3 regions of the Streptomyces sp. NPDC046915 genome follow, and region 3 is predicted to be linked to each of the others. Evidence: riboswitches for the same ligand, from Rfam matches in the RefSeq annotation. Region 3 holds a riboswitch; each other region holds the start of a gene.
The links. A riboswitch is a leader RNA that binds a small molecule or an ion and turns the genes downstream of it on or off. The one in region 3 is predicted to bind thiamine pyrophosphate.

Region 1 (4,490 bases), on a different contig from region 3:
AAGCCCTCCGCAGGAGAGGACGCCGAGGCGAAGTGCCGCCGAGGGATCCGCCCCGCCCGCCGCGCCAGCCGCCCGGCCTCGACCGCCCGCCGCATCGCCTCCGCCATCAGAACCGGCTCCTGCGCCCGAGTGACGGCCGAGGCCAGCATCACCCCCGCACACCCCAGCTCCATCGCCAGCGCCACGTCCGAGGCCGTACCGGCGCCCGCGTCCAGGATCACCGGCACGCGCGCGTGCTCGACGATCAGCTGGAAGTTGTGCGGATTGCGGATCCCCAGCCCGGACCCGATCGGCGACCCCAGCGGCATGATCGCCGCACAGCCCACGTCCTCCAGCTTCCGCGCCAGCACGGGATCGTCATTGGTGTACGGCAGCACCGTGAACCCGTCGTCGACCAGCGTCTCCGCCGCCTCCAGCGTCTCGATCGGATCCGGCAGCAGCGTGCGCTCGTCGGCGATGACCTCCAGCTTCACCAGATCGCCGCCCAGTGCTTCCCGTGCCAGCCGGGCGGTGAGCACGGCCTCCCCGGCGGTGAAGCACCCCGCCGTGTTCGGCAGCACCCGGATGCCGAGCCGCTCCAGCACCGACAGCACCGAGCCGTGCACACCGGGGTCCACCCGCCGCATCGCCACGGTCGTCAGCTCCGTGCCGGAGGCGACCAGCGCCCGCTCCAGCACCTCCAGGCTGGGCGCACCGCCCGTACCCATGATCAGGCGGGACGTGAAGGACGTACCGCCGAGGACGAAGGGGTCGTCGGCCATGGTCAGCCTCCCTGGACGGCGGTGAGGACTTCGACGCGGTCACCCTCGGCCAGAGCCGTGGCGGGCCACTGCGCGCGCGGGACGACGGTTTCGTTGAGCGCGGCAGCCACGCCGCGCGGCGCCGCGGTGAGGGACTCGACGAGAGTGTCGAGAGCGGTGCCGGGGGCGACCTCCCGGCGCTCTCCGTTGACGGAAATGGTGACCGGGTTGTTCATACGGGCTGCTCCGTGAGTGCCGTGCTGAAGCGCTTGAGGGTGAACGGGCGGGCTTCCTCGGGCAGTTCACCGGTGGTCAGGGCGTGCGCCAGGGCGTCCCCGGTGACGGGCGTGAGCAGTACGCCGTTGCGGTAGTGCCCGGTGGCCAGCAGCAGGCCGTCCAGACCGGTCGGGCCGAGCAGCGGCGCGTTGTCGGGCGAGCCGGGGCGCAGGCCGGCCCGGGTCTCCGTGAGCGGCAGCTCGGTGATGCCGGGCACCAGCTCGTGCGCGTCGCGCAGCAGCTGGTACACCCCGCCCGCGGTCACCGTGGTGTCCCAGCCCAGCTCCTCGCTGGTGGCCCCGACGACCAGCTCGCCGTTCTCCCGGGGCACCAGGTAGACATGGCTGCCGCGGACCACGGCCCGTACGGTCCGGCTGAGGAACGGTGCGTACCGCTCCGGCACGGCGAGCCGCACCACCTGCCCCTTCACCGGCCGCACCGGCGGCAGCAGGTCCTCGGGCAGGCCCGCGAGCCGCCCGCTCAGGCTCCCGGCGGCCAGCACCACCTGGCCCGCGCGCAGCACGCAGCCGTCCGAGGCGGTGACGCCGGCCGCCCGGTCCCCTGCGACGTCGAAGCGTTCGGCCCACACCCGGTGGAAGACCACCCCGGCCCGCTCGCACGCGGCGACCAGCGCGGCCGACAGCCGGCGCGGGTCGATCTGGTGGTCGCCGTCCACCCGCAGCCCCCCGCGCACCCCCGGCGCCAGCAACGGTTCGAGGCGGCGGCACTCCCGCCCCGACAGCCATTCCGACTCCAGGCCCGACCGGTGCTGAAGGGCGTGCAGCTCGCGCAGGTGGGCGCGGTCGTCGGCGTCCAGCGCGACGGCGAGCGTGCCGCATCTGCGGTAGCCGAGGTCGAGGCCGGTGAGCTCGGTCAGCTCGGCCGCGAAGTCCGGATAGCGGCGGGCCGACGCCAGGTTCAGGCCGAGCAGCCGCTGCTCGCCGTGGTGCAGCTCCGTGACGGCGGCGAGCATCCCGGCCGCCACCTGAGCGGCCCCGCCGCCGGGCTCGGGGTCCACCACGGCCGTGCTCAGGCCGCGCTGCGCGGCCCGCCAGGCCGTGACCAGGCCGATGATCCCGCCCCCGATGACGAGGACGTCGGACGTACGTGACGACATGGGCGTCCAGCCCCTCCCTTCGCCGGCATGACCCGGATCAGGTTCGTACGGTCGGAGGCCGCCAGCCTCCCTCTCAGCCCGGTGCGTCCGGGCTCCCGCGAGTGCTTGTACGGTGGCCACCCTAGCCCGCAGCGCACCGACTCGTAAGGAGGCCTCCGCCGATGGCCCGCTCGCTCGACGGTCTGATCCTCGCCCCCGTAGCGGACCAGGCCCCGGGGCAGGTGGGGACGCGCACCCGGTTCGCGTACCACGAGAAGAACGGCGAGATCTGGGCCGAGTACGCGGGCGGCGATGTCATACGCGGGTCTCTGGTGGGCACCCGGGAAGGGGACCGGCTGGACTTCCGGTACGTGCAGCTGAAGCGGGACGGCACCACCTCCTGCGGACACTGCGCGTCCACCGTCGTCGAGCTGTCCGACGGCCGGGTGCGGCTGGAGGAGACCTGGGAATGGGAATCGCAGCCCGGAGCGGGTACGAGCGTTGTGGAGCAGGTCACTGAGCACGCCCCCTGACTGACGAACAGTCAGTTGACTATGGTGATCGAGTGAGCGAGCAGACGCGGGAACAGGGCACGTCACAGGCGCGGCGCGTGGTCGTCGTCGGCGCGGGCATGGCCGGGGTGCAGACCGCGGTCGCCCTGCGCGAACAGAGCTTCCGGGGCACCGTGGCGCTGATCGGCGCCGAACCCCACCAGCCGTACGACCGGCCCCCGCTGTCCAAGGCCGTGCTGCTGGGCAAGGCCGAGGGTTCCGCCTTCGACGTCGACTTCGACGCGCTCGGCATCGAACTCCTCCTCGGCCGCGAGGCGCTGGGCGTGCGTCCGGGCGACCACGAGGTCGACACCGAGGCGGGGCCCGAACCGTACGACGTCCTGGTCCTGGCCACCGGCGCCGAACCGGTCCGGCTGCCCGGCACGGAGGGCGTCTCCGGCGTGCACCTGCTGCGCACCCTCGACGACGCCGAACGGCTGCGGCCGGTACTCGCCCGGCAGCACGACATCGTGGTCGTCGGCGCGGGCTGGATCGGCGCCGAGTTCGCCACGGCGGCCCGTGAGGCGGGCTGTGCGGTGACGGTCGTGGAGGCGGCGGACCGCCCCCTCGCCGGCGCGCTCCCGGCCGAGGTGGCCGCGCCGATGGTGTCCTGGTACGCCGACAGCGGCGCCGTGTTGCGCACCCACGCGCGCGTGGAGCGCGTCGAGCCGGGCGCGGTGGTGCTCGACGACGGCTCGCGGGTGCCCGCGGGCGCCGTCGTCGTCGGCATCGGCGCCCGCCCCGCCACGGCGTGGCTGGCCGGCTCCGGCATCGAACTCGGCGCGCACGGCGAGGTGGTGGCCGACGAGCACCTGCGGACCTCCGCCCCGGACGTGTACGCGGTCGGCGACTGCGCCTCCTTCCCCTCCCGCCGGTACGGGGAACGACTGCTCGTCCACCACTGGGACAACGCCCTCCAGGGCCCGCGCACGGTCGCCGCGAACATCATGGGCGAGACCCCCGCGGTCTACGACCCCGTGCCGTACTTCTGGTCCGAGCAGTTCGGCCGCTTCGTCCAGTACGCCGGTCACCACGGCGCGGCCGACCGCACCCTGTGGCGCGGCGATCCGGCCGGCCCCGCGTGGACGGTCTGCTGGCTGAAGGAGGACCGGCTGGTGGCCCTGCTCGCCGTGGGACGCCCGAGGGACCTGGCCCAGGGACGACGGCTGATCGAGGCGGGCACACCGATGCGGCCGGAGATACTGGCCGACCCGGCGAGGCCCCTGAAGAGCGCCACGGCACCGGGCCCGGGACCTGGCAAATAGCCCCGGGTGGACCGCCCTGACTTCCGAGTGTCAGTGGCAGATGGCAGGCTAGATCCCGTGACCGAGATTGACGCGAAGATCGATGCTCTCGTCCCCGCCTGGCTGAACCTGCCCGACATCGCCGAACAGCTCGGCGTCGAGGTGACACGTGTGCGGCAGCTGGTCAAGGAGGGCCAGCTCATCGCCGTACGCCGTGGTGAGAACCGGGCGCTGCACGTCCCCGCCGCCTTCATCGACGGGGACAAGGTCGTCAAGGGCCTGTCCGGGACCTTGACGCTCCTCAGGGACGACGGCTTCACCGACGAAGAGATGCTGGAATGGCTCTTCACCCCGGACCCCAGCCTCCCCGGCACCCCCGCACAGGCCCTGAGCGAGAATCGCGGCACGGAGGTGAAGCGCCGCGCCCAGGCGCTCGCCGTCTGACCCGGACCATCCGAACCGAACACCGTCCGGCGTACGGGCCGCGGCCCCGGGGCCCCGGCCGCGGTGAGTCACGTCCGCCCGCACCCCTGGGGGAGCGGGCGGCCGGTGACCGGCCCGGCCATCGGCCCGTACGCCGCCG
Region 2 (4,490 bases), on a different contig from region 3:
GCCTTCCGCGCGGCCCAGAAGGAACTGGACGCGACCCAGGGCGCCCCCGGCTGGTTCGGCCGCCAGGCGACCCTCGCCGCCCTCGGCGACCGGCTCACCGCCCTGGACGAGGGCCGGGTGATCCCCACCCAGGACCGCAGGGTCAGCGACCAGTACCGCGACCTGGAACGCGACATCGCAGAACTCCGCGACACTCTGGGAACAGGCCCGGCCTGACCGCCCCACCACTCGTCCCGGGCCACCCAAGTCGATCTGCGACACTGGTAAGGCCATGCCTAAGCCCGGAGAACTCATTTTCGTCGCGCCGCGCGGAGCCAAGAAGCCGCCGCGGCATCTCGCTGATCTCACGCCTGCCGAGCGCAAGGAGGCGGTGGCCGAGATCGGGGAGAAGCCGTTCCGCGCCAAGCAGCTCTCGCAGCACTACTTCGCGCGGTACGCGCACGACCCGGAGCAGTGGACCGACATCCCCGCCGGTTCGCGCGACAGGCTGCGGGAGGCGCTGCTGCCGGAGCTGATGACGGTGGTGCGGCATCTGTCGACCGACCAGGGGACCACCCGCAAGACGCTGTGGCGGCTGTTCGACGGGACGCTCGTCGAGTCGGTGCTGATGCGGTACCCGGACCGGGTCACCATGTGCATCAGCTCGCAGGCGGGCTGCGGGATGAACTGCCCGTTCTGCGCGACCGGGCAGGCGGGGCTCGACCGGAATCTGTCCACCGCCGAGATCGTCCATCAGATCGTGGACGGGATGCGGGCGCTCAGGGACGGAGAGGTGCCCGGCGGACCGGCGCGGCTGTCCAACATCGTCTTCATGGGGATGGGCGAGCCGCTCGCCAACTACAAGCGCGTGGTGGGTGCCATCCGGGCGCTCACCGATCCCGAGCCGGACGGGCTCGGGCTGTCGCAGCGCGGCATCACCGTCTCCACCGTCGGGCTCGTCCCGGCGATCCACCGGTTCTCCGACGAGGGCTTCAAGTGCCGGCTCGCGATCTCGCTGCACGCGCCGGACGACGAGCTGCGCGACACCCTCGTACCCGTGAACACGCGCTGGAAGGTGCGCGAGGTGCTGGACGCCGGCTTCGAGTACAGCGCCAGGTCCGGCCGGCGGCTGTCCATCGAGTACGCGCTGATCCGGGACATCAACGACCAGGCCTGGCGCGGTGACCGGCTCGGGCGGCTGCTCAAGGGCAGGCCCGTGCACGTCAATCTGATTCCGCTGAACCCGACGCCGGGTTCCAAGTGGACCGCGTCGCGGCCGGAGGACGAGAAGGCCTTCGTGGAGGCCATCGCCGCGCACGGAGTGCCCGTCACCATCCGGGACACCCGTGGGCAGGAGATCGACGGAGCCTGTGGTCAGCTGGCGGCCACCGAGCGGTAGTCTGTGGGCGTCAAGTACATCTTCATATTCCGACAGGGGAGCGCCACAGCGCTGAGAGTGCGGCAACCGGGCCGCAGACCCTCTGAACCTCGCCCAGGTCATTCTGGGTAGGGAGTTCGGTCATCACTCGAGCTGTTGCGCCCTGCCCGGGCACCGGCGGATTCCTCCGCGGGTCCCGGGCAGGGCCGCGTCTCTTCCTGGTCAACCCCAGGAGGAATCCAGTGCACAACAAGACCTTCGTGGCCGTGGCCGTAGGGCTCGGTCTCGTGGCGCTGCCCGTTCTGACGGGGTGTGGGGCGTCGAACGGGAAGGGTTCGGCGGACTCCAGGACCGTCACCCTCGTCAGCCACGACTCGTGGGCCGTGTCGAAGAACGTGCGGAAGGACTTCGAGAAGCAGTCCGGGTACAAGCTCCGGGTCCTGAAGGACGGCGACGCGGGCCAGGCCGTCAACAAGGCGATCCTGACCAAGGACAACCCGCAGGGCGACGTCTTCTTCGGCGTGGACAACACCCTGTTGTCGCGGGCCCTCGACAAGGGGCTGTTCCAGTCGTACGAGCCCAAGGGCTCCGACCTGATCCTGCCCCAGTACCGCGTCGACCAGGACAAGCACCGGGTCACGCCCGTCGACACCGGCGACATCTGCGTCAACTACGACAAGGCGTACTTCAGCGAGCACAAGCTCACACCGCCGCAGTCGTTCGCCGACCTCGCCAAGCCCGAGTACAAGAACCTCCTCGTCACCGAGAACGCGGCCACCTCCTCACCCGGCCTCGGCTTCCTGCTCGGCAGCGCCGCGAAGTACGGGGACGGCGACTGGCAGGACTACTGGAAGAAGCTGAAGGCCAACGGCGTCAAGGTCGTCGACGGCTGGGAGCAGGCCTACTACCAGGAGTTCTCCGGCTCCTCCGAGGGCAGGAAGGCCGGCGGCGACCGGCCGCTCGTGGTGTCGTACGCCTCCTCCCCGCCCGCCGAGGTGATCTTCGCCAAGAAGCGGCCCAGCACCGCCCCGACCGGGGTGTCGTACGGCACCTGCTTCCGGCAGACCGAGTACGCGGGGCTGCTGAGCAACGCGGGGAACACCAAGGGCGGCAAGGCGTTCCTCGACTTCCTGCTCACCAAGGAGTTCCAGGACGACATGCCGCTCAACATGTTCGTCTACCCGGTGCGCGAGGCCGCCCAGGTGCCGCCGGACTTCGTGAAGTACGGCCCGCAGGCCAAGTCCCCCGAGACCATGGCCCCCGAGAAGATCGCCGCCCATCGCGACCAGTGGGTCAAGTCGTGGACGTCGCTGGTACTGAAGTAGCCACGCCCAGGCGGGGTATCAGGCGGGGAACCGCGGCGCGGCTCGGCCTCATGGCCCTGCCCGTCGCGTTCTTCGCGGTGTTCTTCGCCTGGCCGGTGGCCGCGATCGTGGCCCGCGGGCTGAAGGTGGACGGCGTCTGGCAGTTCTGGCGGATGGCGGACGTCGTCACCCAGCCGGACATCGGGCACGTGCTGTGGTTCACCACCTGGCAGGCGCTGGCCTCCACCGCGCTCACCCTGCTGATCGCGCTGCCCGCCGCCTACGCCTTCGCCCGCCTGGACTTCCCCGGCAAGCAGGTGCTGCGGGCCGTCGTCACGGTTCCGTTCGTGCTGCCGACCGTCGTCGTCGGCACCGCCTTCCTCGCGCTGGTCGGGCGCGGCGGGCTGCTGGACGAACTGTGGGGCGTGCGGCTGGACACCACCGTGTGGGCGATCCTGCTGGCGCACGTCTTCTTCAACTACGCGGTCGTCGTACGGACGGTCGGCGGACTGTGGGCACAACTCGACCCGCGTCAGGAGGAGGCCGCCCGGATGCTGGGGGCGTCCGCGCTGCGCGCCTGGCGGAAGGTGACGCTGCCCGCCCTCGCACCCGCGGTGGCCGCCGCCGCCCTGATGGTGTTCCTGTTCACCTTCACCTCCTTCGGCGTGGTCCAGATCCTCGGCGGGCCCACCTTCTCCACCGTCGAGGTGGAGATCTACCGGCAGACCTCCGAAGTCTTCGACCTGGCCACGGCCGCCGTCCTCACCCTGGTCCAGTTCCTCGCGGTCGGCGTGATCCTCGCCGTGCACGCCTGGACGGTACGGCGCCGGGAGACCGCGCTGCGGCTGGTGGACGCCGCCGTGACCGCCCGTCGGCCGCGCGGCGCGGGTCAGTGGGCGCTGCTGGCGGGTGTCCTCGCCACCGTCGCCCTGCTGTTGGTGCTGCCCCTCGCCGTGCTGGTGTCGCGCTCGCTGGACGCGCCGGGCTTCGGTTACTACCGGGCGCTGACCGACGACGGCGGCGGCATGTTCCTGGTGGCGCCGATCAACGCGATCACCAATTCCCTCCAGTACGCCGTCGCCGCGACCGCCATCGCCCTGGCTGTCGGCGGTCTGGCCGCCGCCGCGCTCGCCCGCCGGGACGCGGGCCGGATCGTGCGCGGTTTCGACGCGCTGCTGATGCTGCCGCTCGGCGTGTCCGCGGTGACCGTCGGCTTCGGGTTCCTGATCGCGCTCGACAAGCCGCCGCTGGACCTCCGGCAGTCCTGGATCCTGGTGCCGCTCGCGCAGGCGCTGGTCGGCGTGCCGTTCGTCGTACGGACCATGCTGCCCGTGCTGCGGGCCGTGGACGGGCGGCTCAGGGAGGCGGCGGCCGTGCTCGGGGCCTCGCCCTGGCGGGTGTGGCGGGAGGTCGACCTGCCGATGGTGCGGCGGGCGCTGCTGATCGCGGCCGGGTTCGCCTTCGCGGTGTCGCTGGGGGAGTTCGGGGCGACCGTGTTCATCGCGCGGCCCGACAACCCGACGCTGCCCGTCGCGGTGGCCCGGCTCCTCGGCCGGCCGGGCGAACTCAACTACGGGCAGGCGATGGCCCTTTCCACGATTCTGATGGTGGTGTGCGCGGCCTCCCTGCTCGTTCTGGAGCGGCTGCGCACCGACCGGACGGGGGAGTTCTGATGCTGCTGAGCCTTGAGGCCGCGACCGTGCGCTTCGGCGGGCGGGCGGTGCTCGACGCCGTGGACCTGTCGGTCGACGAACACGAGATCGTGTGCGTGCTCGGGCCCAGCGGCAGCGGCAAGTCGACGCTGCTGAGGGCGGTGGCCGGGCTGCAAC
Region 3 (4,490 bases):
GGGCAGGCGTTCACCCGGCGGCGTTCGTGCAGGCCGGCACCCAATTTCTGGCAACCCCCTGTCACCACGCGCCGTGACGGCTCTACCATCGGCTTATCCGTAGCAGGCTCCCCTCCGTTTCTGCCCGACGGCTCGTCGACGTGCGAGCCCCAAGCCCTACGGAGCATCGGGGGATGCACATGAACAGCGTTCCGCAGCACCTGCTGAGCGAGGACCGCCAGGAATACGAGCGGATCCTCGATGAGGCGCTGCGCTCCGCACCACACCGCCCGGAACTGGCCGCTGTAGGACAGCGGCTCAACCCCGAACAACTGCGCACCATGGCGCTCAACGCCACCGCACTCATCACGGCGGCCGCAGCGACCGAGTACCAGCACTACGTGAAGGTCCGCGAGGAACTGCGCCGGCCGGCGCCGCCCGTCCCGTCCTCCGTACCCCTGTCCGAGCCCGCGGAGCCGGTCACGGGTCCGATGGGACTGGCCACCTCCCTGGGCGAGGCCGCCGAGACCGCCGGCGCGGGCGCCGTCGCCGTCGTCGCGGTCCTCGCTCCCGTGCTCGCCGGCACCGCCGCGGCGATCTTCCTCCTCGTCGGCTACATATTGAAAATGCTGGACCCGGCTCCGGCCTTCGCCCAGACGATGATCACCACCGGCTGGGTGTTCGGCGCCATGACGGCGGCCGCAATCCTGGTCGCCGCCGTCGGCCTGCTCCTCACCGCCCTGCGCAACAACCCCTCGCTCGACGGACCCCATGGGGAGGCGACCGAGGAAGTGACCCGGGCCAGGGAAGCCTGGCACGAGGCCCTGCTGGAGCGCGGCATCCTGCCCTTCCTCCAGGAAGCGCTCGCCACCCCCGGCACCGGCGCACTGCACCGCATGACCCCGCCGGGGCCGACCGGACGCATGCCCCGGCTCGGCTACGGCCGACCGGGATTCAGCAGCCCCGACGACGGCACCACCCCTGGCCCGCGCCCGAGCTTCAGCAGCCCGGACTACACGAGCCCGGACTTCGGCGGCCCGGAGCACCAGCCGGAATGACCCCCGGCTTGCGCCCCCGGCCGGGGGCGCAAGCCGGACAGGCGGCGCCTCCGCGTCAGTCCACGACCGGCAGATAGACCCGGTTCCCCGCTGCCGCGAACTCCTTCGACTTCTGCGCCATACCCTCCTCGATCTCGGCCTGGCTTCCACCGTGCTCACGCCTGATGTCGTGTGAGATCTTCATGCTGCAGAACTTCGGCCCGCACATGGAGCAGAAGTGGGCCGTCTTGGCGGGCTCGGCCGGAAGCGTCTCGTCGTGGAACTCCCGTGCCGTGTCCGGGTCGAGGGCGAGGTTGAACTGGTCCTCCCACCGGAACTCGAAGCGGGCGTCGGACAGCGCGTCGTCCCATTCCTGGGCACCCGGGTGCCCCTTGGCGAGGTCGGCTGCGTGGGCGGCGATCTTGTAGGTGATGACGCCGGTCTTGACGTCGTCACGGTTGGGCAGGCCCAAGTGCTCCTTGGGCGTGACATAGCAGAGCATCGCCGTGCCCCACCAGGCGATCATCGCGGCACCGATGCCGGAGGTGATGTGGTCGTACGCCGGTGCGACGTCTGTCGTCAGCGGGCCGAGCGTATAGAACGGAGCTTCATCGCAGATCTCCTGCTGAAGGTCGATGTTCTCCTTGATCTTGTGCATCGGGACGTGTCCCGGGCCCTCGATCATGGTCTGTACGTTGTAACGCTTGGCGATCCGGTTGAGTTCCCCGAGAGTTCGGAGTTCCGCGAACTGGGCCTCGTCGTTGGCGTCCGCGATCGAACCGGGCCTGAGCCCGTCGCCCAGCGAGTACGTGACGTCGTAGGCGGCGAGGATCTCGCAGAGCTCCTCGAAGTTCTCGTACAGGAACGACTCCTTGTGGTGCGCCAGGCACCAGGCCGCCATGATCGAGCCGCCGCGCGAGACGATGCCAGTCTTGCGGTTCGCGGTCAGCGGCACGTACGCCAGACGCACACCGGCGTGGACGGTCATGTAGTCCACGCCCTGCTCGGCCTGCTCGATGACCGTGTCCTTGTAGACGTCCCAGGTCAGTTCCTCGGCCTTGCCGTCGACCTTCTCCAGTGCCTGGTAGAGCGGCACCGTGCCGATGGGGACGGGGGAGTTGCGCAGCACCCACTCGCGGGTGGTGTGGATGTTGCGGCCGGTGGACAGGTCCATGACCGTGTCGGCGCCCCAGCGGGTCGCCCAGGTCATCTTCTCGACCTCCTCCTCGATGGAGGACGTCACCGCCGAGTTGCCGATGTTGGCGTTGACCTTCACCAGGAACCGCTTGCCGATGATCATCGGCTCGATCTCCGGGTGGTTGACGTTGGCGGGCAACACGGCCCGGCCCGCCGCGATCTCCTCGCGGACGACCTCGGGAGAAACGTTCTCCCTCAGCGCCACGAACTCCATCTCGGGCGTGATCTCACCTCGACGGGCATAGGCGAGCTGGGTGACCGCCTGGCCGTCCCGGCCCCTGCGCGGCTGGCGGGGCCGTCCGGGGAAGACCGCGTCGAGGTTGCGCAGGCCACCCCGCGGCGAGGTGTGCTTGATCCCGTCGTCCTCAGGACGGACGGGACGGCCCGCGTACTCCTCGGTGTCACCGCGGCCGATGATCCAGTTCTCCCGCAGCGGCGAAAGACCCCTGCGGACGTCGGTCTCGACGAGTGGATCGGTGTACGGGCCGGAGGTGTCGTACAGCGTGACCGACTGCCCGTTGGTGAGGTGCACCTGACGGACCGGCACCCGCAGGTCGGGGCGTGAGCCCTCGACATACCCCTTGTGCCAGCCGATGGACTTCCCGGCCTCCCCGTCGCTGGAGAGCTGCGTGGAGGCAGGCGTGCGTGCGTCCTTGTTGGTCATAAGACCTACTCCCTACGCCGGCATTACCCGGTAACAGGTTCGGCGGTCGACGCAGCGGTTTCCGTCTGTCGGTGTTCCACGTGAAACATCGCGAAGACGGAGGTCAGCGCCCTCTCAGCCCGGTGCTCCGAGCTCCCGCGTGTGCAAAGGTGCCTCCACGCTAGCGTCATTTGTGGCGCGGTGAACAGTGCGCCTCTGCCCGTTCTTGCAATCATCGGGCGGTGACCACGACGCAACAGCCTCCGTACCCGCCCACCGAGCCGCCGCACAGGCACCGCCCTGGCGACGGCTCAGAATTCGGTCATGACGCCGGTGAAGGGCACGGGCGCGGCAGAGGAGACGGACACGGCGGGGGACACGGGCACTCCCACAGTCACAGCCACGGCCCCGCGACGCCGGTCTCCAAGCATCTGCGCAGGGTCATCGCGGCCGTTCTGATCCCGTTCACCGCGGCGGTAGCGGTCGGGCTCGTGGTGCTGTGGCCCGGCGGCGCCCCTCCGCACCAGCGAACGGGGGTCGGCTTCGACCGGCAGACGCAGCAGGCGACGGTCGCCAAGGTCGTCGAGGTCAGCTGCAAGTCGGCGAACGCCTCCGGGGGCACCCCGGCCGGCGACGCCTCCACCGCCGAGGGCAGCTCCACGCAGCAGAAGGCGAGTGGCACCTGCAAGAAGGCGACGATCCGGGTCGACACCGGCAAGGACAAGGGCCGTACGTTCACGGAGATCGTGCAGCCGGACCAGCCGCGGCAGCTGCACCAGGGCGAGAAGGTCGTGGCCGCCTACGAGCCCTCGGCGCCGAAGGACCTGCAGTACTCGGTGACCGACGTCAACCGGCGCTTCCCGATGGCGCTGCTGGCCGGGCTCTTCGCCCTCGCCGTCGTGATCGTCGGGCGGATGCGTGGCGTCATGGCACTGGTCGCGCTGTCCATCAGCTTCCTGATCCTCAACTTCTTCATCCTGCCCGCGATCCTGCACGGATCGGACCCGCTGATCGTGGCGGTCGTCGGCTCCAGCGCCATCATGCTGATCGCGCTCTACATGTGCCACGGTCTGTCGGCCCGTACGTCGGTGGCGGTCCTCGGCACGCTGGTCTCGCTGTCGCTGATCGGCGTCCTCGGCAAGCTGTTCATCGGCTGGGCGGCCCTCACCGGCAACACCGACGACAGCACCGGTCTGATCCACGGCCTGTATCCGTCGATCGACATGAGCGGTCTGCTGCTCGCCGGTGTCATCATCGGGTCGCTCGGTGTCCTGGACGACGTGACGGTGACCCAGACCTCGGCCGTATGGGAGCTGCACGAAGCCAATCCGTCGATGGGCCGGCGGGGTCTGTACCGTGCGGGCATCCGTATCGGCCGCGACCACATCGCATCCGTGGTCAACACACTCGTGCTGGCCTACGCGGGTGCCGCGCTGCCCCTGCTGCTGCTGTTCTCCATCGCGCAGAGCAGTGTGGGCACGGTCGCCAACAGCGAGCTGGTGGCGGAGGAGATCGTGCGCACGCTGGTGGGCTCGATCGGTCTGGTGGCCTCCGTACCGGTCACCACCGCCCTCGCGGCCCTGGTGGTGGCGGCCGATCGTCCTGGAGCGGAGCCGGCCGTGGCCACCGTGACC

Region 1: another riboswitch for thiamine pyrophosphate. It lies ahead of thiO (glycine oxidase ThiO); the one in region 3 lies ahead of thiC (phosphomethylpyrimidine synthase ThiC).
Region 2: another riboswitch for thiamine pyrophosphate. It lies ahead of ABZ915_RS35280 (thiamine ABC transporter substrate-binding protein); the one in region 3 lies ahead of thiC (phosphomethylpyrimidine synthase ThiC).

The regions. Positions count from the first base shown of each region.
Region 1 is NZ_JBEYXB010000050.1:126-4,615, forward strand. It holds gene ABZ915_RS48205 (thiazole synthase) at 1-761, opposite strand, end outside; gene thiS (sulfur carrier protein ThiS) at 764-976, opposite strand; gene thiO (glycine oxidase ThiO) at 973-2,133, opposite strand; TPP riboswitch at 2,131-2,242, opposite strand; gene ABZ915_RS48220 (hypothetical protein) at 2,295-2,645, shown strand; gene ABZ915_RS48225 (FAD-dependent oxidoreductase) at 2,678-3,928, shown strand; gene ABZ915_RS48230 (Rv2175c family DNA-binding protein) at 3,986-4,351, shown strand.
Region 2 is NZ_JBEYXB010000017.1:89,359-93,848, forward strand. It holds gene ABZ915_RS35270 (hypothetical protein) at 1-216, shown strand, start outside; gene rlmN (23S rRNA (adenine(2503)-C(2))-methyltransferase RlmN) at 272-1,378, shown strand; TPP riboswitch at 1,403-1,510, shown strand; gene ABZ915_RS35280 (thiamine ABC transporter substrate-binding protein) at 1,600-2,682, shown strand; gene ABZ915_RS35285 (iron ABC transporter permease) at 2,733-4,334, shown strand; partial or broken gene ABZ915_RS35290 (ABC transporter ATP-binding protein) at 4,334-4,490, shown strand, end outside.
Region 3 is NZ_JBEYXB010000003.1:497,729-502,218, reverse strand. It holds gene ABZ915_RS10475 (hypothetical protein) at 174-1,037, shown strand; gene thiC (phosphomethylpyrimidine synthase ThiC) at 1,093-2,877, opposite strand; TPP riboswitch at 2,870-3,026, opposite strand; gene ABZ915_RS10465 (YibE/F family protein) at 3,099-4,490, shown strand, end outside.